Regions from separate parts of the Rhizobium sp. PRIMUS64 genome, predicted to be linked through region 3. Evidence: predicted binding sites of a transcription regulator. Region 3 holds the regulator's gene; each other region holds the start of a gene.
The links. Region 3 encodes LexA, which represses DNA repair genes until DNA is damaged. Its sites were predicted from a motif close to TGTTCNNNNTGTGTTCNG; they were not measured.
Positions count from the first base shown of each region.

Region 1 (8,650 bases), on a different contig from region 3:
GGATTGGATAGGGAATGCGGCTGCTTTTTCTGGGTGACATGGTCGGCAAGACGGGACGCACGGCGGTCTGGGACCGTCTTCCCGGCCTGATTTCCGACCTCAAGCTCGATTTCGTCATCGTCAACGGCGAGAATGCCGCCGGCGGCTTCGGCATCACTGAGGACATCTTTCTGGAAACGATCAATGCCGGCGCCGATGTGGTGACGACAGGCAACCACGTCTGGGACCAGAAGGAAGCCGTCGCTTTTGCCGGCCGGCACGATCAGTTCTTGCGTCCCGCCAACTATCCCCAAGGCACGCCCGGCCGTGGCTCCGGCCTTTTCTATGCCAGAAACGGCGCGCGCGTGCTCGTCGCCAACGTCATGGGCCGGGTCTTCATGCATCCCGAACTCGACGACCCCTTCAAATCGGCGGAGGTCATCCTCGACGCCTGCCCGCTGAAGGAGCAGGCCGATGCGATCATCTTCGATTTCCATGCCGAGGCGACCAGCGAGAAGCAGTGTTTCGGCCATTTCGTCGACGGCCGCGCCAGCTTCGTGGTCGGCACCCACACGCATGTACCGACGGCCGACGCACAGATCCTGAACGGCGGCACCGCCTATATGTCGGATGCCGGCATGTGCGGCGACTACGACTCCTCTCTCGGCATGGACAAGGAGGAGCCGCTCAACCGCTTCATCTCCAAGATGCCGAAGGGCCGCATGGAAGCCGCGAACGGCCCCGCGACGATCTGCGGCGTCGGCGTGGAGATCTCGGATACGACAGGACTTGCAGAAAAGATCGCGCCGCTCCGGCTCGGACCGCGGCTGGCCGAAACGGTGCCGGAGTTCTGGCGGTAACAGGCGACAGGCGGCCGTCCAACACGCAATTGTGAGGACCCGCCGTCTGGACCCCTGCGGCCTCATGCCGCATCCTCCCCGCCACTCGGGTATAACCCCAAAATCGGTATCGATTTTCCGGGTTATGCGCCGGTTGAAGGTGATAGAGCGCCGGAGGGGTGGCATGAAGCCGCGGTATCTTATCCTCGCTATCGCATGCCTTGCGGCCTTCGCCGCGCCCAATCTTGCCGGGGCACAAGAGCAGCGGCCACCGGTCAGCCAGTGCCAGGCGATCGCGCAAACCATCCCCAAGGTGACCTTCGCAAGTTTCTCCGGCGCCCTGCCGCTGATGCCTGCCGTCTCCGAGGGCGAGGACGTCAAACTGACCTTCCTCGGCCATTCCACCTTCGAGATCGAGACCCCGGGCGGCATCGTCATCGCGACAGACTATAATGGCTGGTACAGACCGGCGACGATGCCCGATGTCGTGACCATGAACAAAGCGCACACGACCCACTATACCCTGACCCCCGATCCCGGCATCAAGCACGTGCTGCATGGGTGGAGCGACATTCCGGGCGAAAAGGCCAACATCAATCTCGTCGTCGGCGATGCCTATATCCGCAACGTTACGACGGATATCCGCTTCAGCTACGGCCTCGGCGGCGCGCATGAGAACGGCAACTCCATATTTATCTTCGAGATCGCCGGCCTGTGCATCGGCCATCTCGGCCACCTGCACTACGAGCTGACAGATGCCCATTATACCGAGATCGGCCGCCTCGACGTCGTCATGGTCCCCGTCGACGGTGGCCTGACGATGGGCGCCGACAGCATGAGCCGCGTCATCAAGCGGCTACGCTCGTCGTTGATCCTGCCGATGCACCGTCGCGGCCCGCCAGTCGAAGCCTTCGTCTCGATGTTCGGCAAGGATTTCGACGTCGCCAATGCGCCCGATGCCAGTATCACCGTCTCCATGCGCACTCTGCCGAAAAAGCCGCTGATCTATGTGCTGAAGGGCGTGCAGTAAAAGGCCCGGCGGTTTTCCTTCTACAGCGCCGCGCGTCTTTTCAGACGCGCAAAGGACGCTGTAGCACTTTGAATTGCTGCATAATTTTATCCTTAAATCGATTCCGATTTAAGGAATTATGCAGGGGCACTGCGCGTCAAGCGAACTGCAGGTGACGCTTGATTCCGACATCCGGCAACTTGTCATCGTCGAGATTGGCCTTGGCGATCTCCCAGCCGAATTTCAGCTTGTTGCCTGTGGAAACCCAGATCTCCGCATCGTCGACATGGAGGGACAGCATGGTGAGCTTGGGGTCCTTCTTGCCGCCGTCATACCAGGCTGCGACGATCGAGCTCCAGTATTCCTCGATCTTGGAAGGGTCAGGATGCACCTCAATCACACCGGCGAGGCAGGCGTGATAGTCGTGATCCTTACCGACGACACAGAAATGCGCGCGGCTGCCGGGCTTGATGGCGCGCACGATGTCGGCATCGGTCTTGGTGTAGAACCAGATGGTGTTGGTGGTGGGATCGGCATGCGGCGCCATCGGCTGCATGTGCATATCCAGTCCGGAAATTCCGAGCATGCCGGCATGGACATCGTTGACCTGATCCCAGAGCTGACGTGCTGGATGTTCCTGCGCCTCGCTGAGACTTGCCATGACCGTTCCTTTCCGTTGGATGGAGTTCGATTGAAACGCCATCCCCTCGCCTTTGTTCCGAACTGCTTTTTCCTTGAACGGGTGCCGTTTCGCTCTTATAAGGCGGCCCATTCCGAACAATGAGACGTGGACAGGGGTGCCATGGCTGGCCATTCACAGTTTAAAAACATCATGCACCGCAAAGGCCGTCAGGATGCCGTGCGGTCGAAAATGTTCTCCAAGCTTGCGCGCGAAATCACCGTTGCCGCCAAGGCCGGCCTGCCCGACCCGACGATGAACGCCCGCCTTCGCCTGGCGATCCAGAACGCCAAGGCCCAGTCCATGCCGAAGGACAATATCGACCGCGCCATCAAGAAGGCAGCCGGCGCCGACGGCGAAAATTATGACGAAGTCCGCTATGAGGGCTACGGCCCCGGTGGCACGGCGATCATCGTCGAGGCTCTGACCGACAACCGCAACCGCACCGCCTCCAACGTCCGCTCGAGCTTCACCAAGGCCGGCGGCGCTCTCGGCGAAACCGGTTCCGTTTCCTTTTCCTTCGACCATGTCGGCGAAATCACCTACAAGCTTTCCGTCGGCGATGCCGACAAGGTGATGGAAGCCGCAATCGAAGCTGGCGCCGACGACGTCGAGACCGACGAAGACGGCCACTACATCACCTGCGGCTTCGAAGCCCTCGGCGAAGTGGCGAAAGCGCTGGAATCGAGCCTCGGCGAAGCCGAAACCGTCAAGGCCGTCTGGCGCGCCCAGAACAACGTGCCGGTGGACGAGGAAAAAGCCCAGTCACTGATGAAGCTCATCGACAGCCTGGAAGACGATGACGACGTGCAGAACGTCTATTCCAACTTCGAAGTCTCGGAAGAAGTGCTGGCAAAGCTCTCGGCCTGACCTCCTCAGGCAGATGTCAAACATAAAAACCCGGCTGCAACGCCGGGTTTTTTCTTGCCCAAAAGGTGGCGGCGTCAGAGTGCGCCTTGCGTAGATCAAGAGCATGATGCCGAAAAGTGTGACCGGTTTTCGGACGACATCATGCTCTAACTATATAATGTAGAACAGGATTCAGATTTTAGGCCGACCCGGTCTAAAATCATCCTGTTCTAAGCGGCGGCTCGCATAAAGCTCCCCAGCCCTGCGAATAGTTCCACCGATGTCAGCCGTGCCTCAATGTCGTGGATCGGCATCGAGATGATCACCTCGTCGGCCTGCGTTTCCCGCAGAAACTCCGTCAGTTTCGTCTCCGCCGTCTTCGGCGAGCCTACAACGGCATAACGCAGCGTGTGTTCGACATTCATCTTCTCCATCGGCGACCAGAAATCCCCCATATCGGCCACCGGACGCGGGAACGGGCCGCGGACATTGCGGCGCAGATTGACGAACTGCTGCTGGGCGGAGGTGAAATGGTAACGCGCCTCCTCGTCCGTCGCTGCCACCGCGCCCATGACGCCGACCATCACATGCGGCTTGTCGAGCGTCGCCGAGGGCTGGAAGCGGTCACGGTAGATCGCGATCGCATCGAGCAGCATGTCGGGGGCGAAATGCGAGGCGAAGGCATAGGGAAGCCCGAGCATGGCGGCGAGCTGGGCGCTGTAGAGACTGGAGCCGAGCAGCCAGATCGGGATATGTGAACCGTTGCCGGGAACTGCGAGGATCGCCTGGTTCTCGACCGGCGTATCGAGAAGTTGCTGCAGTTCCACCACGTCATTGGGGAAGCTGTTTGCGCCGGCCTCGAGGTTGCGCCGCAGCGCCTGTGCCGTGCGCATGTCCGTTCCCGGCGCGCGCCCGAGGCCGAGATCGATGCGGCCGGGGAAGAGCGCTTCCAGCGTGCCGAACTGCTCGGCGATGACGAGCGGCGAATGATTGGGCAGCATGATGCCGCCGGAGCCGATGCGGATATGCTTTGTCGCAGCCCCGACATGGCCGATGACGACTGATGTGGCAGCGCTGGCGATCCCCGGCATGCCGTGATGTTCAGCAAGCCAGAAGCGCTTGTAACCGAACTCCTCGGCCTTCACAGCCATTCGCGCCGAGGCCTTGAGGGACTGGTGCACGGTGCTGCCTTCGGCAACGGGGGAAAGGTCGAGTATGGAGAAGGGAACCATGGGATACCTGCCGGGCAGTTGGACGATGCCGTCTATGTAGGTTCGCACCCGCGCCATTCCAAACCATGGACGCAAACAAAAAAGGCCGCGCGAGCGCGACCCTTATGCAATGTGGAAAGGTGTGGCTTACCGCTGACGGCGCAGCACATGCACCTCGGCGCTCTGCGTGTGATGGCTATGCGGTAGCGTGAAATTGCCGAGCTGGCGGTCCATTTCCAGGGCTTCAGTCGCCAGCCGGTGGATCGCCGCCGTCGTCTCCTCGACCATCGAGGCGTTCTGCTGCGTCATCGTGTCGAGTTCTGCGACGGCACTATTGATCTCACGCAGCGTATTGGCCTCCTCGCGGGTCGCACCCATGATCTCGTTGATCTGCCCGTTGATCGCCTCGACATGGGCGCCGATGCCCGTCAGCGCAACGCCCGCTTTTTCCACAAGCGTAACGCCACTTTCGACCTCATGCGTCGATTTCTGCAGCAGGCTGGAGATCTCCTTGGCCGCACTCGATGAGCGCTGGGCCAGCTCGCGTACTTCCATGGCGACGACGGCGAAGCCCTTGCCGGATTCACCGGCGCGCGCTGCCTCGACACCGGCATTGAGGGCCAGGAGGTTGGTCTGGAAGGCGATGTCGTCAATGACCGAGATGATCGTGTTGATCTGGCGCGAGGAGGCCTGGATTGCCTCCATCGCCGCGATCGTCTCGCGCATGATCTGGCCGGAACCCGTCGTCTCCTTCTTGGCGTCGCGGGCGATGCGCTCGGCCTGTTCGGCTCGCTCGATCTGCCGGCGGACCGACTGGGTGATGGCGCTGATCGCATTTGCCGTCTCGGTGATCGAGCCGGCCTGGCGCTCGGTGCGCCCGGCAAGCTCGTCGGCGCCGGTGCGCATCTCCTCGGAGCCGGCGCGCACCGCCATGGAGTTGCCGCCGATTGCCGTCATGGTTTCGCTGAGCGTCGCCAGCGCCTCGTTGAAATTGACCCGCAGGCTTTCGAGCTCGTTCGGGAAGCGCGTATCGATCTGGTAGGCGAGATCGCCGTTCGCCAGATGATGCAGGCCCTCGTCAATCGCCTCGACCACCTGCTGCAGCGTCTTGGCCTCGGCCTCACGCTCGGCCAGATTCTGCTGGCGGTCGTGCTCGGCCTGCAGGCGGGTCTCTTCGCTGGCAGCTTCGAGCTCGCGGCTTTCGATCAGCGAGTGGCGGAAGCGGTCGAGCGCGTTGGCCATGGTGCCGATCTCGTCCTTGCGGTTCAGGCTGCCGATCTCGCTGTCGAGCTTGCCGTCGGCGACATCGCGGGTGACGCCGGCAAGCCGCGCAAGCGGCGAAAACAGGAAATTGGTGACGAGCCCGGTCGCGATCGCCATGACGACGAGCACGCCGACGCCAATCATCGTCAGCAGGGTGGCGATCTCGATCGAGCCGGCATTGAGCTCGCTCAGAAGCACGCTCTCTACCACGAGGAAACGGTCGCCACGATAGTCGATACCGCGGACATAGGCGCGGGCCGCGCCGTCCGCCCGGCTGAAATCGGCAACCGTCATCGCCGAACTGGCAAGCGCGCTCTTGATGAAGGTGAAGGGCGTCGTATCGAGCGTCGCAAGCTTGCCGCTTCCGTCGAGGCCGACGGCGGAGCCATCGCCGGAGACGATCGCCGCCCGCGCCGTGCTGCCCTGGACGATGCCCTTGGCGAGGATGCCGGTGACGATCTCGTCGCGCACCTTGAAGAGAATGATGCCCTTGGCCGCTCCAAGCTTGACGATCGGCACGGCATAAAAGATCGCCGACTTGCCGCTGCCGGCATCGACACGAAGGCCGGAAAAGCCTGTCGGCGCAGCATCATCGGTCGCCTTGGCGGTATTCTCGATCGCCTTGGCGAAAGCGATGCCGGCGCCGGTCGCCTTCCAGGCATCCGACTTCAGGTTCTCGGCGAAGTCGTCTTCCTTCTTATAGGAATAGAGAACGGTGCCCTCGAGATCGACAATCAGCAGATCGCTGAAGGCGGTGTCCTCGAGGTCGCGGGCGACTTCGCCCTGCGTCTTCTCGTGGCTCGAATAATAAAAGCCGCTCGGCCCTTCCGGCTTGATGAGCTTCTCGCGCTGGTCGGCGGGGTTGGGGTTGCCTGCTATGAAAACCTTCTTCAGTTCGGCGCGGGCATCGCCCGCGGTCTTCTCGATGGTCTTCCAGCCGCTCTTCAGATTGGTGATCGACATCTGCAGCGCCTCGATGCGCGCGATGGAATTTGCTTGGTTTTCAAGCTGCGCCAGCTGGTCCTGCAGCATGTCGCCGCGAAAAATCAGCACACTTTCCTTGGCCTTCAGCGCCTGCTCGTCGGAAATGCGGCTGCTGGCGAAATAGGCAAGCACATCGATGACCGCGATGGACAGCACGGTCATCAGAATGAACGTGACGATGACCTTGAAGGACAGGGACTGAAATCTCTGAGCCATGTACAACGAACCCCTTCTGAACGTGCCTGCCAGCGCGGGCACGCAGCGCATGCCTGATCTACTGACCTGTAAACAGAACATCGGAGGCTTAACTCTTTGCCAAAAGAAGCCCCTCTCGTATTCGATGACTAGAATTCAGGCATCTGTTTTAATTCGCGGTAAATGGCAGGGCCGAAATTCAGGAACGTTTTTGTTTTGTTCACATATCGATGGCACTTATTTCGCAATCGCTATAGGTTGAACCATGCAAAATACGATTCGCATCGTCGGCATCGATCCCGGGCTTCGCCGCACCGGCTGGGGAGTGATCGACACATCAGGCAATTCCCTGCGGTTTGTGGCATCTGGAACCGTGACCTCTGATGGAGACATGGACCTTGCCTCCCGTCTCTGCCAGCTGCACGACGGCCTGGCGGAGATGGTCCACAGCTATAAGCCGGATGAAGCCGCCGTCGAACAGACCTTCGTCAACAAGGATGCGGTGGCAACCCTGAAGCTTGGCCAGGCCCGTGGCATCGCCATGCTGGTGCCGGCACGTGCCGGGCTGCCGGTCTCCGAATATGCCCCGAACGCCGTCAAGAAGGCCGTCATCGGTGTCGGCCATGGCGAAAAGCACCAGATCCATATGATGTTGAAGATCCTGATGCCGAAAGTCGAATTCAAGGGCGACGACGCCGCCGACGCCTTGGCGATCGCCATCTGCCATGCGCACAATCGCGGCAGCAACCGGATGCGCCAGGCACTGGCCGGTTAATCTATACTTGACTTGTTCCCATCTGCTGAGAGACCCGACCCATGATCGGCAAGCTGAAAGGCACCATAGACGAGATCGGCGAAGACTATGTGCTCGTCGATGTGCACGGCGTCTGCTACGTCGCCCATTGCTCGGCCCGCACCCTGTCCAAGCTCGGCTCGGCCGGCGAGGCCTGCGTGCTGTTTATCGAAACCTATGTGCGTGAGGACCAGCTGAGGCTCTTCGGCTTCATGACCGCGCTGGAGCGGGAATGGTTCAACCTGCTCCAGAGCGTCCAGGGCGTCGGTGCCAAGGTGGCGCTCGCCGTGCTCTCGACGTTGACGCCAGGCGAACTCGCCAATGCGATCGCCCTGCAGGACCGCGCCGCCGTCTCGCGTGCGCCGGGCGTCGGTCCGAAAGTGGCGATGCGTCTTGTCACCGAGCTCAAGAACCGGGCGCCGGCCTTTGCCGGCGAAGCGATCAATATCGCTCTCAAGCAGGAACTCGGTGAAGGCGTCGCGGCAGCACCCGTCGCCGATGCGGTGTCCGCACTGACCAACCTCGGCTATTCCCGCGACCAGGCCGCGAATGCGGTTGCCGCGGCAATGAAGGCGGCGGGCGATGGCGCCGACAGCGCCAAACTGATCAGGCTGGGATTGAAAGAGCTGGCGCGGTGATTTCCTTGAATATATCGCAATTCCTTACTAAACTTGAATGGTAAGGAGATCCGCATGAATATCTACTACGGTACGATGACATCGAAGGGCCAGACAACAATTCCGGCTGAAGTTCGTGAATTGCTGAATCTGAAGTCCGGCGACAGGATCCGCTACATCAATCGCGATGGCGAAATCATCATGAAAGCCAAGAACAAACGCGCCATCGACC
Region 1 is NZ_JALBGX010000186.1:1,031-9,680, forward strand. Features, by position in the region: gene MOV76_RS36015 (5-formyltetrahydrofolate cyclo-ligase) at 1-11, shown strand, start outside; gene MOV76_RS36020 (TIGR00282 family metallophosphoesterase) at 15-839, shown strand; gene MOV76_RS36025 (MBL fold metallo-hydrolase) at 1,003-1,848, shown strand; gene MOV76_RS36030 (pyridoxamine 5'-phosphate oxidase family protein) at 1,985-2,488, opposite strand; gene MOV76_RS36035 (YebC/PmpR family DNA-binding transcriptional regulator) at 2,630-3,376, shown strand; gene MOV76_RS36040 (LLM class flavin-dependent oxidoreductase) at 3,586-4,587, opposite strand; gene MOV76_RS36045 (methyl-accepting chemotaxis protein) at 4,714-7,029, opposite strand; gene ruvC (crossover junction endodeoxyribonuclease RuvC) at 7,274-7,783, shown strand; gene ruvA (Holliday junction branch migration protein RuvA) at 7,825-8,439, shown strand; gene MOV76_RS36060 (AbrB/MazE/SpoVT family DNA-binding domain-containing protein) at 8,494-8,650, shown strand, end outside.
Region 1: the regulator LexA is predicted to act here: its motif matches at 7,215-7,232, upstream of ruvC (crossover junction endodeoxyribonuclease RuvC).

Region 2 (10,938 bases), on a different contig from region 3:
TTCAAGGCAATAACAGATGACCGAATTTGCCGCCGATCCGCGCCCCTGGCACAAGACCTTAAGTTCATAGCGGGCGTGCTGGATGATCCTGTGAACCGTCAGGAAATAAGAGGCATATTTCTTTTTTTTAATGAGATCGAGTTCATACTCGATCTGTGGCGCCACCTTGGGCGGGATACCCTTGGGATAGCGTCTTGCCGCTCCCGCTCTCGTCAGCCTTTCGAGAGTCTCCTGCGGCGTTTCACCAGGATCGTTTTCCGGCGGATAATTGTGCTCCAGTTCCTTCAGCGAAAAGGTCAATTTGCCGAAAAAGGCCTGCGTATTGTCGATCGCACCAGGATAGTCCCGGAAGATCCGGGTCATTTCACGTGAATCCTTGAGGTAACGCTCGGCATTCGGCGCCAGAAGGAATCCGGCTTGCGATATCTGCACATGCTCCCGGATCGCGATCACGATATCCGAAAGCGGCCGCCGTTCAGGATGATGGTAAAGCGGCTGGTTGGTTGCAATCAGCGGCACGCGGTTTCGAGCGGCAAGCATGGCAAGCACCGCAAAGACCTGCCTGTCGCGGCCATCATAGGCTGACGACAGCGCCATGAAAAATGCCTTGCGGAACCGTCTGCGGAACCGTTCCAGATAATCTTCCAGCGTCGACTGACCCGCCTGACGGTCGACAAGGGTGCGATCGGGAACGAGAGCAAGCATCATCTCATCCCCCCATTCCATGAGTTCCGCTTCCGTCAGAATGCAGCTTCCCTTGACCGCTTCTTCTTTCAGGTTGCCGGCGCTCAGAAGACGGCAAAGGTTCGCCCAGCCCCGCCGGTTCCGGGGATAGGCGAGGATATCAGGCGTTCCATCGGAAAAGACGAGACGAGCGCCCGGCTGAATCCGGATAGGATCGAGGATCTCCTCCTTTTTTCCTTCCTTCTCCGCTTGGGCTATAATCTCGTCCCTGTTTTTATATCTCTCCTCAAGCTGCTCCGCCTGCGCATGCGCCCGCACCACACCGGCAACCGAATTCCGGTCCGCAACGCCGAGACCGCCGAGCCGTAGACGAGCAGCCTGCACGACCATCTCCTCGGGGCCAGAGGCGCCTTCAAGAAACGAGAAGTTCGTCCTTGTGCCGATCTCGAAGAATGCGCGCGCGGTTGTCATGCGAACACGCCATGCATGAACCAGCGAGGATCAAGCGCCTGACCATAAAAGCCCCGCCGATAGATCCAGAAGCGATGTCCGGTCTCATCCTCGATGCGAAAATAGTCACGCGCCTCGGCGTAATTTCCATCGATCCACCATTCCATGGCAATCCGTTCCGGCCCTTCGCTTCTTGCCACCTGATGCTGCATGCGCCGCCAGCGAAAGATCTGCGGCGGACCATCGGGCACTTCGGCAAGTATGGTCTCGACGGGCTCCGGCGTTGCAAAGAGCCGCAGCGGGCGCTCTTCGCGGAAAGGAAGCTGGATGTCCTGCACGGCCTTCCGCCTGGGAAGGCTCTCCATCACAGGAACCGTGATGACGGCGCGTTCCGGAACATGGCTCTCGCGGAGCTGGAAGCTTTGCAGGCAATCCGCACCAAGTCGGGCCGAGACCCGGTCGACGAAGGCCGAAAGCGAGATCTCTCCCTGCCGGTCGCCTTCGAAATCACCCTGCGCTTCGTTGAAGGGATCGTGCCGCAACACATTCAACCGCACGATCTCGAAACCATAGCCGGCATCGAGATCGTCATAGACCGCCTGCAATCGCTCGGAAAAAAGCCCGGCAATGAACTTTGGTTCGCGAAGCGGCTGCGAAGCGCCGACGGAGATGCGAAAGACCCTGCCGTCGACGCGGAACAGGACCAGTTCGAACACCCGTCCGCCAGCCCCCCGCGCTTCCAGCGACGGCTGCAGCGATAAGGCGACCTGCCTAGTGACGGTAAGGATCTGCTCTTCCGTCCCGATGGGCTCGATCAGACGGCTTTCGGCCGAAAGGCTGGCAACAGGACGCCGGGGCGAGACCGGCTCCTCTTCACGTCCCAGCGCCTGGTCGAGACGCAGAAGCAGCTCCGGGCCGAACCGGCGGGTCAGCGGCGCCCGCGGTGCATCGATGACGTCGCCGATATATTTCAGACCGAGCTTGTTCAGGGCATCGACGGTTTGTCCCTCCAGCCGCAGGGCTGCGACCGGCAAGGACATCAGCACATGTTCCGTCCCTTCGTCCTCGATCACGCCGCCTTGCCCGAAGCGGGAAGCGGCCCAGGAAAGGCCGGGCGACGATGAGATCGCGCCCCGCGCATCGAACCCCATATGAAAAAGCCGCGACAGCACATCCCGAAGAAGCGCCTTTTCACCGCCGAAGAGATGGGCGCAACCGCTAATGTCGAGAAACAGACCGTCCTTCCCGTCGAACGCCACCAGCGGCGTATAACGGTCGCACCAGTCGGCAATTGCCTCCAGCAACCGGCGGTCGGCCGCCGGATCCTCTTCCGCGACCTCGAGCATGGGGTACATGGCGCGCGCTTCGGCAACGCCCAGCTCCTTCCTCAACCCCAGCCTCTCGGCCAACTCGTCCAGTGCCGTCAGCCGCAGGGCATTGTTGAGCTTGCCGGAACAGACGATAGGCGGCGTCTCAGGACGCCCTTTCGAACGCCAGGAGAGCCCCCATCGCTTGCGGGCGATGCGATCCGTTGGCAGATGCGGGAAGCTGAGCGCCAGAATGCGCTGACTGTTCGCCTGGAGGACGAACGAGGTTTGGTTCGGCGATAGGGAGAAATTCGCGTTCATGGGGGTTCCACTCCAGAAGAAAGGAGAGCGGGGCCGGATTGCGGCTCTTCTCCAGCGTGAGACGGAAAATCGGATTGCCGATGCTGCCGGAAAGTTTCGATCCATCCGGCAACGGCCGCAGACCGGACGGGGCTGGTTCGACATGCAGACGGAAGGCCGCACTGCTTGCCTCCTCCGCCCCGGCCTGGCGGACAAGAAAGAGCGGGCGGCGGGCAGCATGCGCCCTGAGACTAAGCCTGCGGCTTTCGGTCAGGCCGAAATGGGCGGGATTGCCTCGCACTTCGAAGATGACGGCCGAGAAGGCAGCGCTTTCCACTGCCACCTCCGCCAGCCAGAGCGCCTCGTCCAGCTTGCGCGGCGCCGCATGGAGAAATCGCTCCGGGCTCAGCCCGAAATCCCGAAGCCCGGGAGCATAGGGACGACCGGCCTCCAGCGTGCCGACGGCATCGCCGATCCAGAGCAACGGCAGAAGGCGGCCGGCATCCGCTTCCCGTTTTTGCAGTCGCGCGGCAACAGCCATCGCCAGCCCGCTTGCAGCACCTGCATCACGAGACAGAGCCGAGCGGAATTCGGTGATCGCATCGAGCGGCAGGCCGCCTTCCAGCGCCCCGTCGAGAAACTCCACCCCAAACGCGAGGGGCGGCAGAATGCGCTCCTGGCGGGTCTTGCGTCCTTCTGCCAGGGCTTCCTGTTCCGCTGCGGCAAGCGCCGGCGCGGGCCTTCCCTCCAGTCGGGCAATGGTTTCGCGGAGCGCAAAAAGCCGCTCGCGCGCCAGGGCGTGCTGCGCCATGGCGTTCTCCGATCCGTCTTGTTCCTGTTATGTTCTTATAGATTCCAGAGAGCTAATGAAGAGTCAACGGCCATTTTCTATGAATTTATTCCTGCCTTTGATTCCGCACTCGAAAATCGGCGATAAAGGTTCTATATGGGCCCGCAAAGGAAGGAATATTCATGGCCCGCATAGACCAGAGCGATGATTGGCGGGACCGCCATGCGCCGACGATCAGCACCTTCGAGTCGCTGGCCATGGAGGCCTATAGCCATCTGCCGGATGAATTCCGCCAGCTGACGACCAACCTCACGATCGAGATCGAAGATTTCCCCGATGACGACGTTTTCGAGGACATGGCGCTGGAAACCCCTTTCGATCTGCTCGGCCTTTTCGAGGGCAGGGGCATTTCCGAACGTTTCACGCTGGAAACCGGCGAGATGCCGAACCGCATCCGCCTCTACCGCCGCCCCATCCTCGATTACTGGGCTGAGAACGACGAGACGCTCGGCGATATCATCACCCACGTCCTGATCCACGAGATCGGCCACCATTTCGGGCTGAGCGACGATGACATGGAGCGGATCGAGGCAAGCGCCGAGGAAGCCGCCGAGCGCTAGAGCGCCGCGCGTCCAAAGGACGCGCTAAGGACGCTCCATCACTTTCAATCACGCATAATCCTTTCCGAAAATCGATTACGATTTTCGGAAAGGATTATGCGCTGAGCCTCACTGCTCGGAGAGCTTCATCTCAGGATGGTAATCCTTGCCTTCGACATGCTTGACGACGGCCTGACCGCACTGCATCGCGCCGGTTGCGGCATTGAAGGCATAGGTCGGCGAGCCCTCCAGCGACCAGCCCTTGTTGAGGGCGGCAGTGACCTTGTGGCAGAAGGAAGCATCGTCGGGACCGGTCAGGAAGCGGTAGAGTTTCATCACATCGTCTTTCGTGCTGCAGCCTGGCGGGCTGCGATCAGGCGGGCTTTATGGACCAGACTTTCCGCCTGGACAAGATGCAACCGCTCGACCATCCGCCCGCCTGCATTGATGACGTTCAGCCCATCGGAGGCAGGATCGGCAAAGGCCGATATGATCGCCTCCGCTTCCGCAATCGCTGCCGGATCCGGGCCGAAATGGCGGTTGGCGGGCTCGATCTGCGCCGGATGGATCAGCATCTTGCCGGCAAAGCCCATCGCCCGGCCCTGCAGACATTCGGCATCAAAACCCTGTTCGTCCCTGAAATCGTTGAAGACGCTGTCAATCGCATCGAGCCCGTAGGCGCTGACCGCAAGGACGACCTGCATCAGCCACGGCACGAGATAGTTCCGCCCCGGCTGCGGCAGCACGCCGCTTTCCTTGCGCAGGTCGTTGAGCCCGACGACGAGGCAATCGAGCCGCGAGCCCGGCGTGCGCCCGGCTTCGGCGATAACAGCCGCATTCAGGATGCCACGCGGCGTCTCGATCATCGCCCAGATACGCAGATCTTCCGGTGCATCCGCCTCGGAGAGAAGGTCGCCGACCGCCATGACATCCTGCGGTTCGTCGACCTTCGGCAGCAGCACGGCGTCGGGATTGAGCGCGATTACCAGTTCCATGTCCGCCAGGCCGAAATTGGTCGACAGGTCATTGATGCGGATAATCCGTTCCTTGCCTTCGAACGGCCGAGCCGAAAAGAAATTCCTCAGATTTTCCCGCGCTTCCGCCTTCCTTTCCGGCGCCACGGAATCCTCGAGATCGAAGATCACCGCATCGCAATCGACCGCATGGGTTTTTTCGAGGGCGCGGGGATTGATGGCGGGCACGCTCAGCACCGAACGGCGCAGGCGGGCGGAGCGGGTCGCGGGGTTTCGGCTCATGGCGAATTAGTGCCAAGCTTTGAAAGCCGAAGCAAGCAGCCCACCCCAGAACATCGAGCAGAACAACAAAAAGCCATGCTTGCCTTGCAGAGAGGAAAGAGAAGGACCACATTCCTTTCCGAAGAAAGGTCTCTAACCATGCAGAACATTCGTTCCATCTTCCTCATGCTTGCCGGCGCCACCGTTTTCGTGGCCATGCTGCTTCTCACCTTTTCGGTGACGCTCGCCGTCGGCGCCATCCTGACCGTGCTCATGGTCGGACGCGCGCTTTCGATGAAGATGAAGCCCGCTCCGGTCCGCGCCAAGGCGAACAATGGTAAGCCGGAGATGCGCGTGTGGAACGACGGCCGCGGTACGATCATCGATCTCTGATCACCGAATTTTCCAAAAAATTTTGACCGACACTGTCGGCTCCAGATTCCATCATGCGTCCTTGAAACAGCCAGGCATTCTGCCGGCTCGTGAAAAACGTATGGAGGACGAGCATGGATACGACGACAGAGAGCAACCCGACGAAGATGCCACCGGTCAAGAATGGCCTGCTGCCCTATCTGACGGTCGACGGCGCGGTGAAAGCTGCGGAATTCTACAAGAGGGCTTTCGGCGCCGAAGAGGCATATCTCGTGCCGGTCGACGAGAGCGGCCGAACGATGCATGTGCATCTCTACATCAACGGCAGCTCCCTCATGCTGTCGGATGCCTATCCCGAATACGGCCATCCTTTCAAAGGCCATGAAGGCTTCGCCATTCAACTGGTTATCGACGATATCGATTTCTGGTGGGATCGCGCGGTTGCTGCCGGCGCCGAAGTCGTCATGCCGGTCGAACTGATGTTCTGGGGCGACCGCTACGGCCAGCTTCGCGATCCGTTCGGCGTCCTCTGGGGCCTGAACGCACCGTCCAAATAAGGGGACAGGCGCAATCGGCGGATCGCGCGAAACGTCGCGTGGCCGCCGTCTGTGAAAGATTCTCCTTCATTTCGGCGAAAAACTGGACTAGATGCAAATTCAGAAAGTAGATTTGCTGAAATGGAGCATGGATCATGGATAAATTCGTGAAGCTCACCGGCGTTGCAGCGCCGCTGCCGGTCGTCAACGTCGACACCGACATGATCATTCCGAAGGATTATCTGAAGACGATCAAGCGCACCGGCCTCGGCACCGGCCTCTTCGCGGAAGCGCGCTACAATGAGGACGGCTCAGAAAACCCGGATTTCGTGCTGAACAAGCCGGCCTATCGCGATGCCAAGATCCTCGTTGCCGGCGACAATTTCGGCTGCGGCTCCTCGCGCGAGCACGCCCCCTGGGCGCTTCTGGATTTCGGCATCCGCTGCGTCATCTCGACCAGCTTCGCCGACATTTTCTACAACAACTGCTTCAAGAACGGTATCCTGCCGATCAAGGTCAGCCAGGAAGATCTCGACAAGCTGATGGACGACGCCTCGCGCGGCTCCAACGCCATCCTGACCGTCGATCTTGAGAATCTCGAGATCACCGGTCCCGATGGTGGCTTGATCAAGTTCGATCTCGACGAATTCAAGCGCCACTGCCTGCTGAACGGTCTCGACGATATCGGCCTGACCTTGGAAAAGGGCAAGGCGATCGACAGCTTCGAAAAGAAGAACGCCACTTCGCATCCCTGGGCAGCCTGAGCCTCTCCAATCGGTTGCCGATCAAGCCGGGTTTTTGCCCGGCTTTTTCTTTTGCGGCACATCAGAGAAATTTCTCTTTCCAGGCCTCAAGCTTTTCGAGCGACACGCCGATGCCGCCGCAGACTTCGATAAGCGGATTGTCGAAGCGCTGAAGCAGCCCGGCATGCACATCGGCAACGGCAAGGGCCGCACCGCAAGCCGGCTCGACCAGAATGCGCTGCGCATCGGCAAATTTCAGGCAGGCGGCAACGGCATCGGCGTCGCTGACGACAACACTTTCGATCGGATGCTGCTTCGGCAGGTCGAAGACATGCTGCGCCACCTGCCGCGCCCCGAGCGAATTGGCAATCGAGGTAATGGCGGGAAGGGTGATACGCTCACTCGCCTGGAGGCTGGCATGGAGCGAGGCCGCCCCTTCAGTTTCGACGGCGATAACAGGCACATCGGAAAGCCCGTTGCGCTTCAACCCCTCGACAATGCCGGCAAGCAGCCCGCCGCCGCCGACGCTGGTGACGACGCAATCGAATTTTGCACCTTTCGCCACCACCTCGTCGATCAGCGTGGCATGGCCATCCCACAGAAGCGGATGGTCGAAGGGGTGAACATAAGTCGCCTTTCGGCTCCGGGCGAGGTCGACTGCATGGGCATTGGCCTCATCGAAAACCGAACCGTGAACGAGGACATTCGCGCCCGTCGCGGCAATCGTCTGCCGCACATCGGCCGCCGTCGTCTCCGGCACGACGATCGTGACCGGCACACCAAGCGCCCGGCCGGCATAAGCCGCGGCAATGCCGGCATTGCCGCCGGAAGCACAGAAGATCTCGCGCGCCCCATTTTCCACCTCGTGCTGGCAAAGCCGTCCGACGCCGCGCAGCTTGAAGCTGCCGGAAGGCTGCAGCGCATCGAGCTTCAGCCAGAGCGGTTTGCCGCTGACGCTGTAGCCAGGTGCCGTCTGGACCAAGGGCGTGTCGAGATGGAGAGGCGCGAAAGGCATGGGAACCATCCAGGGAAATAAAGGTCGGGCTGCCGTTCTAATCCGTTTGCAGGCGCAGGAGCAACCATCGCTGCTCAGAGCGAAGCGTACCGATTCACCGCTTCCGTCGCTTGAAATGCCCATTTCCGGGGTCTAAGAAGCCGCAACTAGTTTTTCCCAGGAGGGTTTCATGACAGCGCGCAATCTTTTCCTGTTGCCGGGTGACGGCATCGGTCCCGAGGCCATGGGCGAGGTCCGCAAGATCATCGCCTATATGAACGAGGCGATGAATGCCGGTTTCGTCACCGACGAAGGCCTTGTCGGCGGTTGCGCCTATGATGCACATGGCGCTGCGATCTCGGAAGCCGACATGCAGAAGTCACTTGCCGCCGATGCCGTTCTCTTCGGCGCCGTCGGCGGCCCGAAATGGGATAGCGTGCCTTACGAAGTGCGCCCGGAAGCCGGTCTGCTGCGCCTGCGCAAGGATCTGCAGCTCTTCGCTAACCTGCGCCCCGCCATCTGCTATCCGGCCCTTTCTGCGGCCTCGTCGCTGAAGCCGGAGCTGGTCGAAGGCCTCGACATCCTCATCATCCGCGAGCTGACGGGCGGCGTCTATTTCGGCGAACCGAAGGAGATCATCGACCTCGGCAATGGCCAGAAACGCGGCATCGACACGCAGGTCTACGATACCTACGAGATCGAGCGCATCGCCGGTGTCGCCTTCGAAATGGCCCGCACGCGGCAGAACCGCGTCTGCTCCATGGAAAAGCGCAACGTCATGAAGTCGGGCGTGCTTTGGAACCAGGTGGTAACAGAGACGCACAAGGCGAAATATTCCGACGTCCAGCTCGAACACATGCTGGCCGATGCCGGCGGCATGCAGCTGGTGCGCCAGCCCAAGCAGTTCGACGTGATTGTCACCGACAACCTCTTCGGCGACATGCTCTCCGACGTCGCCGCTATGCTGACCGGCTCGCTCGGCATGCTGCCGTCGGCCTCGCTCGGCGCGCCTGACGGCAAGACCGGCAAGCGCAAGGCGCTCTACGAACCGGTACACGGCTCGGCCCCCGATATCGCCGGCAAGGGCATCGCCAATCCGATCGCCATGATCGCCTCCTTTGCCATGTGCCTGCGTTACTCCTTCAATCTGGTGAAGGAAGCCGACGATCTGGAAAAGGCGATCGCCAACGTGCTCGACAAGGGCATCCGCACCGGTGATATCATGGCCGATGGCGCAAGGCAGGTCGGCACCGTCGAGATGGGCGATGCGATCCTCGCCGAGTTCAAGACGCTTTCCGCCTGATATTTCACGTGAAACAGTTCTGGCCCTTCGCAGGATTCTTGCGGAGGGCTTTTTTCTCAAGGCCGCGAGCCGCATCGGCTTGGTCGAATTATCCCAAACCGACTATCCTCGGCCACAATCTCGTGTATTTTTGCGCCGGATTTTAACGAGCGTATAACCTCGACATTGGAAACGATCTTCCAATGGATTATGCGCCAATTCAAAATAATAGAGCGTCCTTAGCGCGTCGTGGCACTTTAGGGCAAATTCGAACGGACGACGGAATGCGGGCATTTTGGGCTTCCCTGAACAGGCGCTGGCGCCGGAGTAGCGCCGGCATGCCGCCTTTGCGTTGGCAGGCCTGCCTCTTCATCACGTTCAATGCGGTGATCCTCTCCATGCTGCTCTTCGACGCGCCGATCGGCGCCAGCGAAGCTCCCGCGCCGGTGAAGCACCTCGGCGAGATGCTGACCGGTTTCGGCGATTCCGCTTGGCTGATCTACACCAGCATCTTGCTGTTCTTTCAGGGCCGGGCAGGCTACAAGCTTGTGAAGACGGCGCGCTCCAAGGCGCAGGCACTCTACGTCAGCTGGATCGGCGCCTATCTCTTCATCACGGTTGTCTTCTCTGGGCTTCTCGCCAATCTGCTGAAGCGGGCAATCGGCAGGGCGCGTCCCGATCATTTCCATGACTACGGCATGTTTTCCTTCACGCCCTTTTCTGGCCATTCCGCTTTCGAAAGTTTCCCGTCCGGCCATTCCACCACGGTCGGCGCCTTCTTCGCCGCCTTTGCCCTGCTGTTTCCGCGCTATCGCGTTGCCTTCATCGCCTGCGCCATCTGGCTCGGCATGACGCGTGTCATGGTCGGCGCCCATTATCCGAGCGACGTGATCGCCGGCCTTGCCTTCGGCGGCTGGTTCTCGCTGCTGACGGCGATCGTCTTTGCCCGCTGCGGCTTGCTCTTCAAACTGGCGCCGGATGGCTGGCCGCTCTCGAAGCGCCTGTTTCGCACTGCATAATTCCTTAAATCGGAATCGATTTAAGGATAAAATCATGCAGCAATTCAAAATGTCCTTTGCGCGTCCGAAAAGACGCGCGGCGCCGTGATATGGAAAAGCCCGGCGCCTTGTGAGCGCCGGGCCTTTTTCTCAAGCGCGGATTGGCCTCAATCCGCCGCTCAATCCATGGCGTGGATATCCCTGTTCTTCGTTTCCGGCAGGAAGATCAGGCCGATCACCAGCGTGATCGACGCAAAGACGATCGGGTACCAGAGACCGTAATAGATATCACCCGCGGCAGCGCTCATCGCGAAGGCTGTCGCCGGCAGCAGGCCGCCGAACCAGCCGTTGCCGATGTGATAGGGCAGCGACATGCCAGTATAGCGGATGCGGGTCGGGAAAAGCTCGACCAGCAGAGCGGCGATCGGGCCGTAGACCATCGTCACATAGAGGACGAGGACGAACAGCACGGCGATCGTGCCGATCCAGTTAACCCGGGCCGGATCGGCAACCATGGCGAAAGTGCCGCCATTGGCGATGTTGTAGACCACCATGTCGGTGACGCCATTGGCCTCATCCGCCGTCAGCAGCTTGGTCTCGACCAGCTTGGCCGCTGGTACGGTTTCCTTCTCGCCGGCGCGCACGGCA
Region 2 is NZ_JALBGX010000012.1:84,593-95,530, reverse strand. Features, by position in the region: gene MOV76_RS07710 (error-prone DNA polymerase) at 1-1,155, opposite strand, end outside; gene MOV76_RS07705 (DNA polymerase Y family protein) at 1,152-2,597, opposite strand; gene MOV76_RS07700 (ImuA family protein) at 2,608-3,552, opposite strand; gene MOV76_RS07695 (metallopeptidase family protein) at 3,714-4,151, shown strand; gene MOV76_RS07690 (DUF1737 domain-containing protein) at 4,260-4,466, opposite strand; gene MOV76_RS07685 (CoA ester lyase) at 4,466-5,386, opposite strand; gene MOV76_RS07680 (hypothetical protein) at 5,525-5,758, shown strand; gene MOV76_RS07675 (glyoxalase/bleomycin resistance/extradiol dioxygenase family protein) at 5,872-6,294, shown strand; gene leuD (3-isopropylmalate dehydratase small subunit) at 6,429-7,037, shown strand; gene MOV76_RS07665 (pyridoxal-phosphate dependent enzyme) at 7,099-8,031, opposite strand; gene leuB (3-isopropylmalate dehydrogenase) at 8,201-9,313, shown strand; gene lpxE (lipid A 1-phosphatase LpxE) at 9,577-10,311, shown strand; gene MOV76_RS07650 (MFS transporter) at 10,470-10,938, opposite strand, start outside.
Region 2: the regulator LexA is predicted to act here: its motif matches at 3,572-3,589, upstream of MOV76_RS07700 (ImuA family protein).

Region 3 (10,938 bases):
CCGCAACAGGATATCCGTGCCGACCTGCCGGCGATCGGCGTTTCCACGGTCTTGAACGCGAGGAAAGCCGGCCTTGCCGGCGTCGCCGTCGAGGCCGGCCGCTCGCTGGTGCTCGATCGCGCCGCCGTCATCAAAGCCGCTGATGAGGCCGGGCTTTTCGTCTGCGGCATCGATCGCGGCCTGCCGTCATGGGGGCTCGAATGAACGGGGCGCCGCTGAAGATCGCCGTCATTGCCGGCGAGGTGTCGGGGGATCTGCTTGGAGCAGATCTCATTGCCGCCCTGAAGCGGATTCATAGAGGACCGGTGGAACTCGTCGGCGTCGGCGGCGAGGGGCTGCAGGCGGAAGGCTTGCGGTCCCTGTTCGATTTCTCCGAGCTGTCGATCATGGGCATCACCCAGGTGCTGAGTCGGCTGCCGAAGCTCTATACCCTGATCCGCCAGACGACGGCTGCCATCATTGCCGCAAAGCCTGATATTCTTCTCATTATCGACAGCCCGGATTTCACCCATCGCGTCGCCAAGCGTGTCCGCACCGCGCTGCCCGATCTGCCTGTTGTCAATTACGTCTGTCCGAGCGTTTGGGCCTGGAAGGAATATCGCGCCACGCGCATGCTCGGCTACGTCGATCATGTGCTCGCCGTCCTGCCCTTCGAGCCGGCAGTGATGCGCACGCTCGGCGGGCCTGAGACCACCTATGTCGGCCATCGCCTGACCGCCGATCCGGCGCTGCTCGAAGCGCGGCGGTTGCGCGCCGGGCGCGCACCCGTCGGCGAAGCGGGTAAGACGATCCTGATGCTTCCTGGGTCAAGATCCTCCGAAATCAGCAGGCTGCTGCCGTTTTTCGAGGACGCGGCCAGGGAACTCGTCGCCCGCAACGGCCCGATGCGTTTCCTGCTGCCCACCGTGCCGCACAATGAAGCGCTGGTGAAGGGTCTCGTCGCCGGCTGGGCCACGCCGCCGGAGGTCGTGGTCGGATCCATGCAGAAGTGGAAGGCCTTTGCCGAAGCGGATGCCGCGATGGCGGCTTCCGGTACGGTCATCCTCGAACTCGGCCTTGCCGGCGTGCCGACGGTGTCCGTCTATAAGACGGATTGGATCATCAGCCTGCTGACCAAGCGCATCAAGGTATGGACGGGCGCATTGCCCAATATCATCGCCGATTATGCCGTCGTGCCGGAATATCTGAACGAGGTGGTCCGCGGCGCAAGCCTGGCGCGCTGGATGGAGCGGCTGTCGGCCGATACGCTCCAATTGAAGGCGATGAACGAGGGTTACGATCTCGTCTGGCAACGCATGCAGACCGAAAAGCCGCCCGGCGAGCACGCCGCCGAGATCCTTCTCGACGTGCTGGAAAAGAAAAAACCCGGTCATTTCTGACCGGGTTTTCTTTTGGGTTCTTTTAAAGCGATCAGCGCTTCGAAACCGGGATGTAATCGCGCTTCGGTTCGCCGACATAGAGCTGGCGCGGACGGCCGATGCGCTGTTCCGGATCCTCGATCATCTCGTTCCACTGCGCGATCCAGCCGACGGTGCGGGCAAGCGCGAAGAGCACGGTGAACATGGTCGTGGGGAACCCCAGCGCCTTCAGCGTGATGCCGGAATAGAAGTCAATGTTCGGATAGAGCTTCTTTTCGATGAAATATTCGTCGGTGAGCGCGATGCGCTCCAGCTCCATCGCCACTTCGAGCAACGGATCATCCTTGATGCCGAGTTCGCCGAGCACTTCATGCGTCGTCTTCTGCATGATCTTGGCGCGCGGATCGTAGTTCTTGTAGACGCGGTGACCGAAGCCCATCAGGCGGAACGGATCGTTCTTGTCCTTGGCGCGGGCGATATATTCCGGAATGTGGTCGACCGAGCCGATTTCGTTCAGCATGTTGAGCGCTGCTTCGTTGGCGCCGCCATGCGCGGGGCCCCAGAGGCAGGCGATGCCGGCGGCGATGCAGGCGAACGGGTTGGCGCCCGACGAACCGGCGAGACGGACGGTCGAGGTCGAGGCGTTCTGCTCATGATCGGCATGCAGGATGAAAATGCGGTCCATGGCGCGGGCAAGCACCGGATTGACCACATATTCCTCGCAAGGCACGGCAAAACACATGCGCAGGAAGTTCGAGGCATAGTCGAGGTCGTTCTTCGGGTAAACGAAGGGCTGGCCGATATGGTACTTGTAGGCCATGGCGGCAAGCGTCGGCATCTTGGCGATCATGCGCAGGCTGGCGACCATGCGCTGGTGCGGATCGGTGATGTCGGTGGAGTCGTGGTAGAAGGCCGACAGCGCGCCGACGCAGCCGCACATGACGGCCATCGGATGCGCATCGCGGCGGAAGCCGGTGAAGAAGCGGCTCATCTGCTCGTGCACCATGGTGTGGTGCGTGACGCGATAATCGAAATCCTTCTTCTGCACGGTGGTCGGCAGTTCGCCGTAAAGCAAGAGGTAGCAGACCTCGAGGAAGTCGCCATGTTCGGCAAGCTGCTCGATCGGATAGCCGCGATGCAGCAGGACACCTTCGTCGCCGTCGATGTAGGTGATTTTCGATTCACAGGATGCAGTCGACGTGAAACCCGGATCGTAGGTGAAGGAAGCCGTGTTCTTGTAGAGGGCACCGATATCGATGACGCTCGGTCCGATCGTGCCGCTTTTAACGGCAAGGTCGACTGATTTGTCACCGATTTTTATTGTAGCGCTTTGATCCGTCATGCTGATCCTCCGAAATGGCGGTGGCGCCATAAAAGCGCCATAGGGGTTAAGCGTCCTCACCGATAGCTATATGATCGCGAGGCTAATGCCAAGTTACCGTGATGGCATTTTGTGCATTGCAGTATCACCTTTTAGGCACTGCAGCGATGAGCCGCATGCATATCGGAAGCCGATGATTCGACTGCTCTTTTGGCTCTTTCAATTTTCCCTCACTTTTCAATCGATTATTCTTGCCGGATTTGATTGGCGGTTGCATTCTGGCTGTCTGGGCGAGTGACCTTGGGCAGCACATGCAGGAGTTGACGACAGTCGAATTGCGGCCGGAAGCAGGCGCCGGCCTTGCCGACTCCGCCGGTTTTTCTCCGCCTGTCGTGGTGACGCGGCCTGCAAGGACGCAGTCGGCGACACCGTGGCGCCACCGGCTGCCGGCAGCAGCCTCGCAATCGCTGCGTGGTGGCATGCGCATGCTGGGCGAAGAGGCGGACCATGGCCGCCTGCTGCTGTTCTCACCGGTCTTCCTCGGCGCCGGCTCAGCCTTCTGGTTTCTAGCGGCATCGGACTTCCCGCTCGTTGCATCGCTGCTCTGCCTGTTGGTGCTGACCGTCGCGGTTCTCATCGCCAGCCGCAGCCGGGCGGCATTGCGGGCAACGCTGCTGGCGCTTGCACTTGTCGCCTGCGGCGTGGTCTCGGCGCAGCTCGAGAGCCGACGGGCTTCGACCGTGATCCTCGATTCATCAGTGACGACGACGGTGACCGGCCGTGTCGAGCGGCGCGAAGGCGATGGTCGCGGGCGGTGGCGCTATATTCTTGCCGTCACCGGCACTGAGGCGCCGGAGGTGAAGCGGCCGCCGGGGCGCATAACCGCGATCGCCCGCGGCGCGGACGCGCCTTTCGAGATCGGTGATATCATAACCGGCAGGGCACGGCTGACGCCGCCAGCAGGTCCAGCGCTTCCGGAGCTCAACGACTTCTCCTTCGGTGCCTATTTCGATGGCATCGGCGCCAACGGCTTCTTCTACGGTGCGCCGACAAAGGTCGATTTGCAGGCAGGTCCGCAAGCGGCCAGATCGACGACGGAAGCGCTGCTCGAAGGTCTCTATCGGCTGCGCAGCGGTATCGGCGACCGCATAAGGTCGATCCTGCCCGGCGACACCGGCGCTTTTGCCGCTGCTCTGGTGACGGACGAGCGGCGCGCCATCTCGAATGAGACGACGGAGGCGCTGCGCCAGTCCGGTCTGGCTCATATCATCGCTATCTCCGGCCTCAACATGGCGCTGTCAGCCGGCATCTTCTTCGTCGGTTTCCGCATGCTGCTCAGCCTCTTTCCCGGTGTCGCCCAAGCCTATCCGACCAAGAAGATCGCTGCTGCCGGCGCGCTCATCGCCGTCACGGCCTATTTCCTGATCTCCGGCTTTGCCGTCTCGGCCGAACGCGCCTTCATCATGATGGCGATCATGTTGATTGCCGTCTTCTTCGACCGGCCGTCGATCAGCCTGCGCAATGTCGCTCTCTCGACGCTCGTCATTCTCGCCATTTCACCGTCCGAGGTCTTGGGTCCGAGTTTCCAGATGTCCTTTGCCGCGACATTGGCGTTGGTATCTGGCTACCAGCTGTGGAAGGACCGGCGCGTCCGCGAAAACGCTTTCCTGAAGCTGCCGGTTTTTCGGCCCGTCGTTACGGTTGCGGGTTTCTTCGGCGGCGTCTTCCTGACCTCGCTGATCGGCGGCTTTTCCACCGCGCTGTTTTCGATCGAGCATTTTCATCGCCTGACTGCCTATGGCCTGCCGGCAAACCTCGCGACGATGCCGATCATCTCCTTCATCATCATGCCGGCCGGGTTGCTGGCGATGCTGCTCATGCCTTTCGGTCTGGACGTTTTGCCTTGGAAGGTCGTCGGATTCGGCCTCGATCTGGTGATCGCGATCGCAAAGACGGTGTCCGGCTGGGGTGGCGACATCGGCATCGGCCGCTTGCCCGCTTCGTATTTCGCGATAGCCGTCGCAGGCTTTCTGCTGCTGACGCTGCTCCGCACCCGGCTGCGCCATATCGGCACATCGATCATCGCGGTGTCGACGCTCGTCCTCTTGCTTCTGCCGGTTCCCCGGCCGCCGGATCTGGCGATTTCGGAGGATGGTGGTCTCGTCGCAATCGTCGAGGCGGGGGCCATGGCTTCCAACCGTGGAAGACCGCCGGATTTCATCTTCGACCAGTGGCAGAGAGCGCTGGTCCTGCCGACGCATCACCCGCCGAAGATGCTGGATGGTCCTGTTCTTCCGCCGGAGGGAGAAGACCGCCGCGTCAGGCTTTCCCGCGATCAGCAGAACGAAGCAAGGTCGGCGATGCGGGCGGCTGCAGCGGCCGGTGAAGCAAACCGCTTTTCCTGCGTCAAGAAGGCCTGGTGCACATCAAGGCTTGGCAATGGTCACGTGGTTGCTGTCATCGACAATGCCGCCTATCTCGGTCCAGCATGCGACGCGGCCGATATCGTCGTGACGTCGGTCCGCCTGCGCTTCAACAGCTGCCGCTCAGGGGCGACGCTCTTCACCGGCGAAACGCTGCGCAGGACCGGTTCCGTCGAGTTGCGCTTCGCCGACGCCGGCCTGGAGGTCGCAACCGCATTCGATGCATTGTCGCGGCCATGGATGCGGCATCGCGCCTATGACTGGCGCAGCAACAGTTTTGCCGAATCTAGAATGCCTGATGTCAGTGATAGCGGCGAATGAGGCCGACGAGCTTGCCCTGAACCTTGACGCGGTCCGGCCCGAAAATCCGGGTCTCGTAAGCCGGGTTGGCCGCCTCCAGCGCGATCGAGGCGCCTTTGCGGCGGAAGCGTTTGAGTGTCGCTTCTTCGTCGTCGACGAGAGCAACGACGATGTCACCAGGACTTGCGGTGCTGCCGTTGCGAATAATCACGGTGTCGCCGTCGAAGATGCCGGCGTCGATCATCGAATCGCCCTTGACCTCGAGCGCATAATGTTCACCGGAACCGAGCATGTCGGCCGGAACGACGATGTCGTGGGTGTTGTTCTGGATCGCCGAGATCGGAACACCGGCGGCGATACGGCCCATGACCGGCACGGAGACCGAGTTGCCGTTGTCGGCGACGGGTTTTGCGGGAGCAGGAGTGGCGACCGGCTGCGGCTTGCCAAGGCTGCCCTCGATGACGCTGGGCGAAAAGCCCCGCCGGGGCTGAATGCTGGGGCTGTAGGCCTCCGGAAGCTTGATAACCTCGAGCGCACGGGCGCGGTTCGGTAGGCGGCGAATGAAGCCACGTTCCTCGAGCGCCGTAATCAGCCGGTGAATCCCGGACTTGGAAGCGAGGTCCAGGGCATCCTTCATTTCGTCGAAAGATGGCGGAACGCCGGATTCCTTCATGCGCTCATGAATGAAAAGGAGAAGCTCCTGTTGTTTGCGCGTGAGCATCGACGTTGTGACCTCGTGATTGAAACAAATCCAGAACAGACACTATATGTTCCATATGTGTTCCGCAAGTAGCTAAATTTCCGTAAAACTTGGCGCCAACTCGTTGAGATTTTTATTTTCATTCGCCGGATTGGGACACATCTCTTGCATTGAGGGGCGCGCCATCGCACATCTCTTGCCGTTTCCAGGAGGGATATCATGAACGAGCGTTCCGCCAAGCCGCACCCGCTGGATCATGTGGTGCTGCCCGTCGTCAATATCGATCTGGCGCGCGAGAGGCTTGGCAAGCTCGGCTTCACCGTTGCCGCCGATGCACGCCATCCCTTCGGAACGGAAAACGCCTGCGTCTTTTTTGCCGACAAGACCTATCTGGAGCCGCTCGGGATTGCGAGTGTCGAGGAGAGCGAGGCCTCAGCGCGGCAAGGCAATGTTTTCACCGCCCGCAACCGGGCCTTCCGCTTCCGCTGCGGCGAGGAGGGGCTTTCGGGGCTTGCTTTCGGCAGTAAGGATGCCGGCATCGATCATCAGAACTTCGTCGGCAACGGATCGAGCGCCGGCGAGATGCTGCAGTTCACCCGGCCGATGACGATGCCGGACGGTTCTGAGAGCATCGCCGGCTTCAAGCTGGCTTTTGCCGGCGACCTGCGAGCGCCCGATCTCTTCCTTTTCAGCGTCGAACGCGTCAATCCGCTGCCGGCCGACCGCGGCGCGCTGGAGACGCATGCCAATGGCGTCACCGGCATTGCCGAGATCGCGCTCTGCGCGCCTGATGCCGCCGCTTTCGGAGCCTTCGTCGGCCTTGCCGTGGCGCAGGCGGCAGTCGAGAAAACCGGTTTTGGCGTCAATGTTGCTGCTTCGAACGCGAAAATCAGCCTGATGACGCCGGAAGGGCTAGAAGCCTATTTCGAGATCGCCGGCTCATCCGCCGATCGCGGCCTGCGTGGCCGGGCAATCCTCTTCATTGTCGCCGATCTTGCCGTGACAGAAGCGCATTTGGCTGCTAACGGGGTGACATACACGCGCAAGAACAATCGCATTCTGGTGAAGCCCGCGCCCGGGCAGGGCACGCTCTTCGCCTTCGAGGAGACACGATGAGCACTGAGACGAATTCCGAAGTCAAGATCGGCGAAGGCCAAGGCCAGGTGACCTTTTCCAATACCGGCCGCCTGTCGCTGATTGCCGGTCCCTGCCAGATGGAGAGCCGCGACCACGCCTTCATGGTTGCCGGTACGCTGAAAGAGCTTTGCGCAAAGCTCGGCATCGGCCTCGTTTACAAGAGCTCCTTCGACAAGGCGAACCGCACTTCTCTTTCGGCTGAACGCGGCATCGGGATCGAAAAGGGCATGGAGGTCTTTGCTGACCTCAAGAAGGAATTCGGCTTTCCTGTCCTGACCGACGTTCATACCGCCGAGCAATGCGCGGAGGTGGCAAAGGTCGTCGACGTCCTGCAGATCCCGGCCTTCCTTTGCCGCCAGACCGACCTTCTCATCGCCGCCGCCAAGACCGGCCGCGTCGTCAATGTCAAGAAGGGCCAGTTCCTCGCTCCCTGGGATATGAAGAACGTCCTGAAGAAGCTCAACGCCAGCGGCAATCCGAACGTGCTGCTGTGCGAGCGTGGCGCCTCCTTCGGTTATAATACGCTGGTTTCCGACATGCGTTCGCTGCCGATCATGGCGGCGATGGGCGCGCCCGTTATCTTCGATGCCACCCATTCCGTTGCGCAGCCGGGCGGGCAGGGCGATTCCTCCGGCGGTCAGCGGGAATTCGTGGAAACGCTGGCGCGCGCAGCAGTGGCCACCGGTATTGCCGGCGTCTTCGTCGAAACCCACCAGGACCCCGACAATGCACCTTCCGACGGCCCGAACATGGTCTATCTCAAGGACATGCCGCGGCTGCTTGAAAAGCTGCTTGCCTTCGATGCGGTCGCCAAGGCTTGACGTTCAACAGCCTGACATGATCGTGCTATAGGCATGTCGCGAAAAAGTGTGCAGCGGTTTTGCGACAACGACATGCGGAAAGCCAAAGACCTAAAGCGTGGCAAGCGAATCTGAAAGATCGCGACGCTCTTTAGGCGAGATCCGAACGCTTTCGAAGGCTGGAAATTGCAGCATTGTAATTTGCACGCCTTCGACTAAGACAGGTTTCGAACCGACTTATCACCACCCACCGAGCAGGAAGAACCCATGACTGCAATCACCGATATCATCGCCCGCGAGATTCTCGATAGCCGTGGCAACCCCACCGTCGAAGTCGATGTCTATCTCGAAGATGGCAGCATGGGCCGCGCGGCCGTTCCCTCGGGCGCCTCGACGGGCGCGCATGAGGCGGTCGAACTGCGCGACGGCGGCAAGCGCTACCTGGGCAAGGGTGTCGAAAAGGCGGTGGAAGCCGCCAACACCGAGATCTTCGACGCGATCGGTGGCATCGACGCCGAAAACCAGATCCAGATCGACAATATCATGATCGAGCTGGACGGCACGCCGAACAAGTCGCGCCTCGGCGCCAACGCCATCCTCGGCGTGTCGCTCGCCGTCGCCAAGGCTGCCGCCCAGGCGTCCGGCCTGCCGCTCTACCGGTATGTCGGCGGCGCTTCCGCCAGCCTGCTGCCGGTGCCGATGATGAACATCATCAACGGCGGCGCCCACGCCGACAATCCGATCGATTTCCAGGAATTCATGATCCTGCCGGTCGGCGCCGATTCGATCGCCGAAGCCGTGCGCATGGGTTCGGAAGTCTTCCATACGCTGCGCAAGGAACTTGCCGCGCAGGGCCATAACACCAATGTCGGCGACGAAGGCGGTTTCGCACCGGGTCTGAAGAGTGCTTCGGAAGCTCTCGACTTCATCATGAAGTCGGTCGAGAAAGCCGGCTACAAGCCGGGCGAGGACATCTACCTCGGCCTCGACTGCGCCTCGACCGAATTCTTCAAGGACGGCAAATACGTTCTCGAAGGGGAAGGCCGCACGCTGGAATCGGGCGCCATGGCCGAATATCTGGCTGAGCTCGCCGCCAAGTATCCGATCATCTCGATCGAGGACGGCATGGCCGAAGACGATTGGGACGGCTGGAAGACGCTGACCGACCTGACCGGCAAGAAGACCCAGCTCGTCGGCGACGATCTCTTCGTTACCAACTCCGCCCGTCTTCGCGACGGCATCCGCATGGGCGTCGCCAACTCGATCCTCGTCAAGGTCAACCAGATCGGCTCGCTGACGGAAACGCTCGATGCCGTCAACACGGCGCACAAGGCGGCCTATACCGCCGTCATGTCGCACCGCTCCGGCGAGACCGAAGATTCGACCATCGCCGATCTCGCCGTCGCCACCAACTGCGGTCAGATCAAGACCGGCTCGCTGTCGCGTTCCGACCGTCTTGCCAAGTACAACCAGCTGATCCGCATCGAAGAGGGCCTCGGCCCGCAGGCCCAGTATGCCGGCCGCTCGATCATTCGCGGCTGATCGGATCTGATGTTCAATGGTTTAACCCGCGCCTTCCCGGCGCGGGTTTTTTATTGCCCGGTTTTTAGAGTCAACGAACGGTTAATCTCTGCGCGTTAGATTGAACGAATTGGTAATGCGTTCAAGAGCATGCGTGTATGTGGACAAAGCATCATAAGAAGAGAAAGATCGGTCGCTTCGTCATTCCGGCCATGACGGTCGCCTTCCTCTCCTATTTCGGTTATCATTGCATCCATGGCGATTACGGCCTGCGCGCAACGGAGACGTTCGAGCATCAGCGTGTCGCGCGTGAAAAAGAGCTTGCAGTCTTGAAGGCGAAGCGCGAACATCTGGAAAATCAGGTCGCGCTCCTCAGTGACGGCTCGCTCGACAAGGATATGTTGGACGAAAAAGCGCGTTATCAGCTCAACATGTCGCGCGCGGACGAGATCGTCATATTCAACCATTATTCCAATTAACCGAAAACAGGTTAATTGGAATTTTCATAGTTCTTCCAATAATTTAGCAGCGAATACGAGCCATGCAATTATGGCATTGCTGTGGTCATATTTCTTCCCTATGGTACGCCCCACCAAGAAACGACAAACCCATAGGGAGGGTTGAATGGCGCCGCGAAAGACCGCGACCGTTTCCAGCCGCAAAACTGCAGCAAAACCGGCAGCCAAAGCATCGAATGGAGGCCCTGTAGCCGACTTCGATCGCAATGAAGAGCTCAAGGCCTATCGCGAGATGCTGTTGATCCGTCGCTTCGAGGAGAAGGCCGGCCAGCTTTACGGCATGGGCTTCATCGGCGGCTTTTGTCACCTCTACATCGGTCAGGAAGCTGTCGTCGTCGGCATGCAGATGGCGCAGAAGGAAGGCGACCAGGTCATCACCGCCTATCGCGATCACGGCCATATGCTGGCAACCGGCATGGAAGCACGCGGCGTCATGGCGGAACTGACCGGGCGTCGCAGCGGCTATTCCCACGGCAAGGGCGGCTCGATGCACATGTTCTCGAAAGAGAAGCATTTCTACGGCGGTCATGGCATCGTCGGTGCCCAGGTCTCGCTCGGAACGGGTCTTGCCTTCGCAAACCGCTACCGCGGCAACGACAATGTCTCCATCGCCTATTTCGGCGACGGCGCCGCCAACCAGGGCCAGGTCTACGAGAGCTTCAACATGGCTGCTCTCTGGAAGCTGCCGATCGTCTATATCGTTGAGAACAACCGTTACGCCATGGGGACGTCGACCGCGCGCGCCACTGCGCAGTCGAACTACTCGCTTCGTGGATCCGGCTTCGGCATCCCAGGCATTCAGGTCGACGGCATGGACGTCCGCGCCGTCAAGGCTGCGGCCGACGAGGCGCTCGAACACT
Region 3 is NZ_JALBGX010000170.1:2,044-12,981, reverse strand. Features, by position in the region: partial or broken gene lpxI (UDP-2,3-diacylglucosamine diphosphatase LpxI domain-containing protein) at 1-204, shown strand, start outside; gene lpxB (lipid-A-disaccharide synthase) at 201-1,379, shown strand; gene gltA (citrate synthase) at 1,411-2,700, opposite strand; gene MOV76_RS35050 (ComEC/Rec2 family competence protein) at 2,991-5,423, shown strand; gene lexA (transcriptional repressor LexA) at 5,404-6,123, opposite strand; gene MOV76_RS35040 (VOC family protein) at 6,322-7,218, shown strand; gene kdsA (3-deoxy-8-phosphooctulonate synthase) at 7,215-8,060, shown strand; gene eno (phosphopyruvate hydratase) at 8,307-9,581, shown strand; gene MOV76_RS35025 (septum formation initiator family protein) at 9,719-10,039, shown strand; gene pdhA (pyruvate dehydrogenase (acetyl-transferring) E1 component subunit alpha) at 10,185-10,938, shown strand, end outside.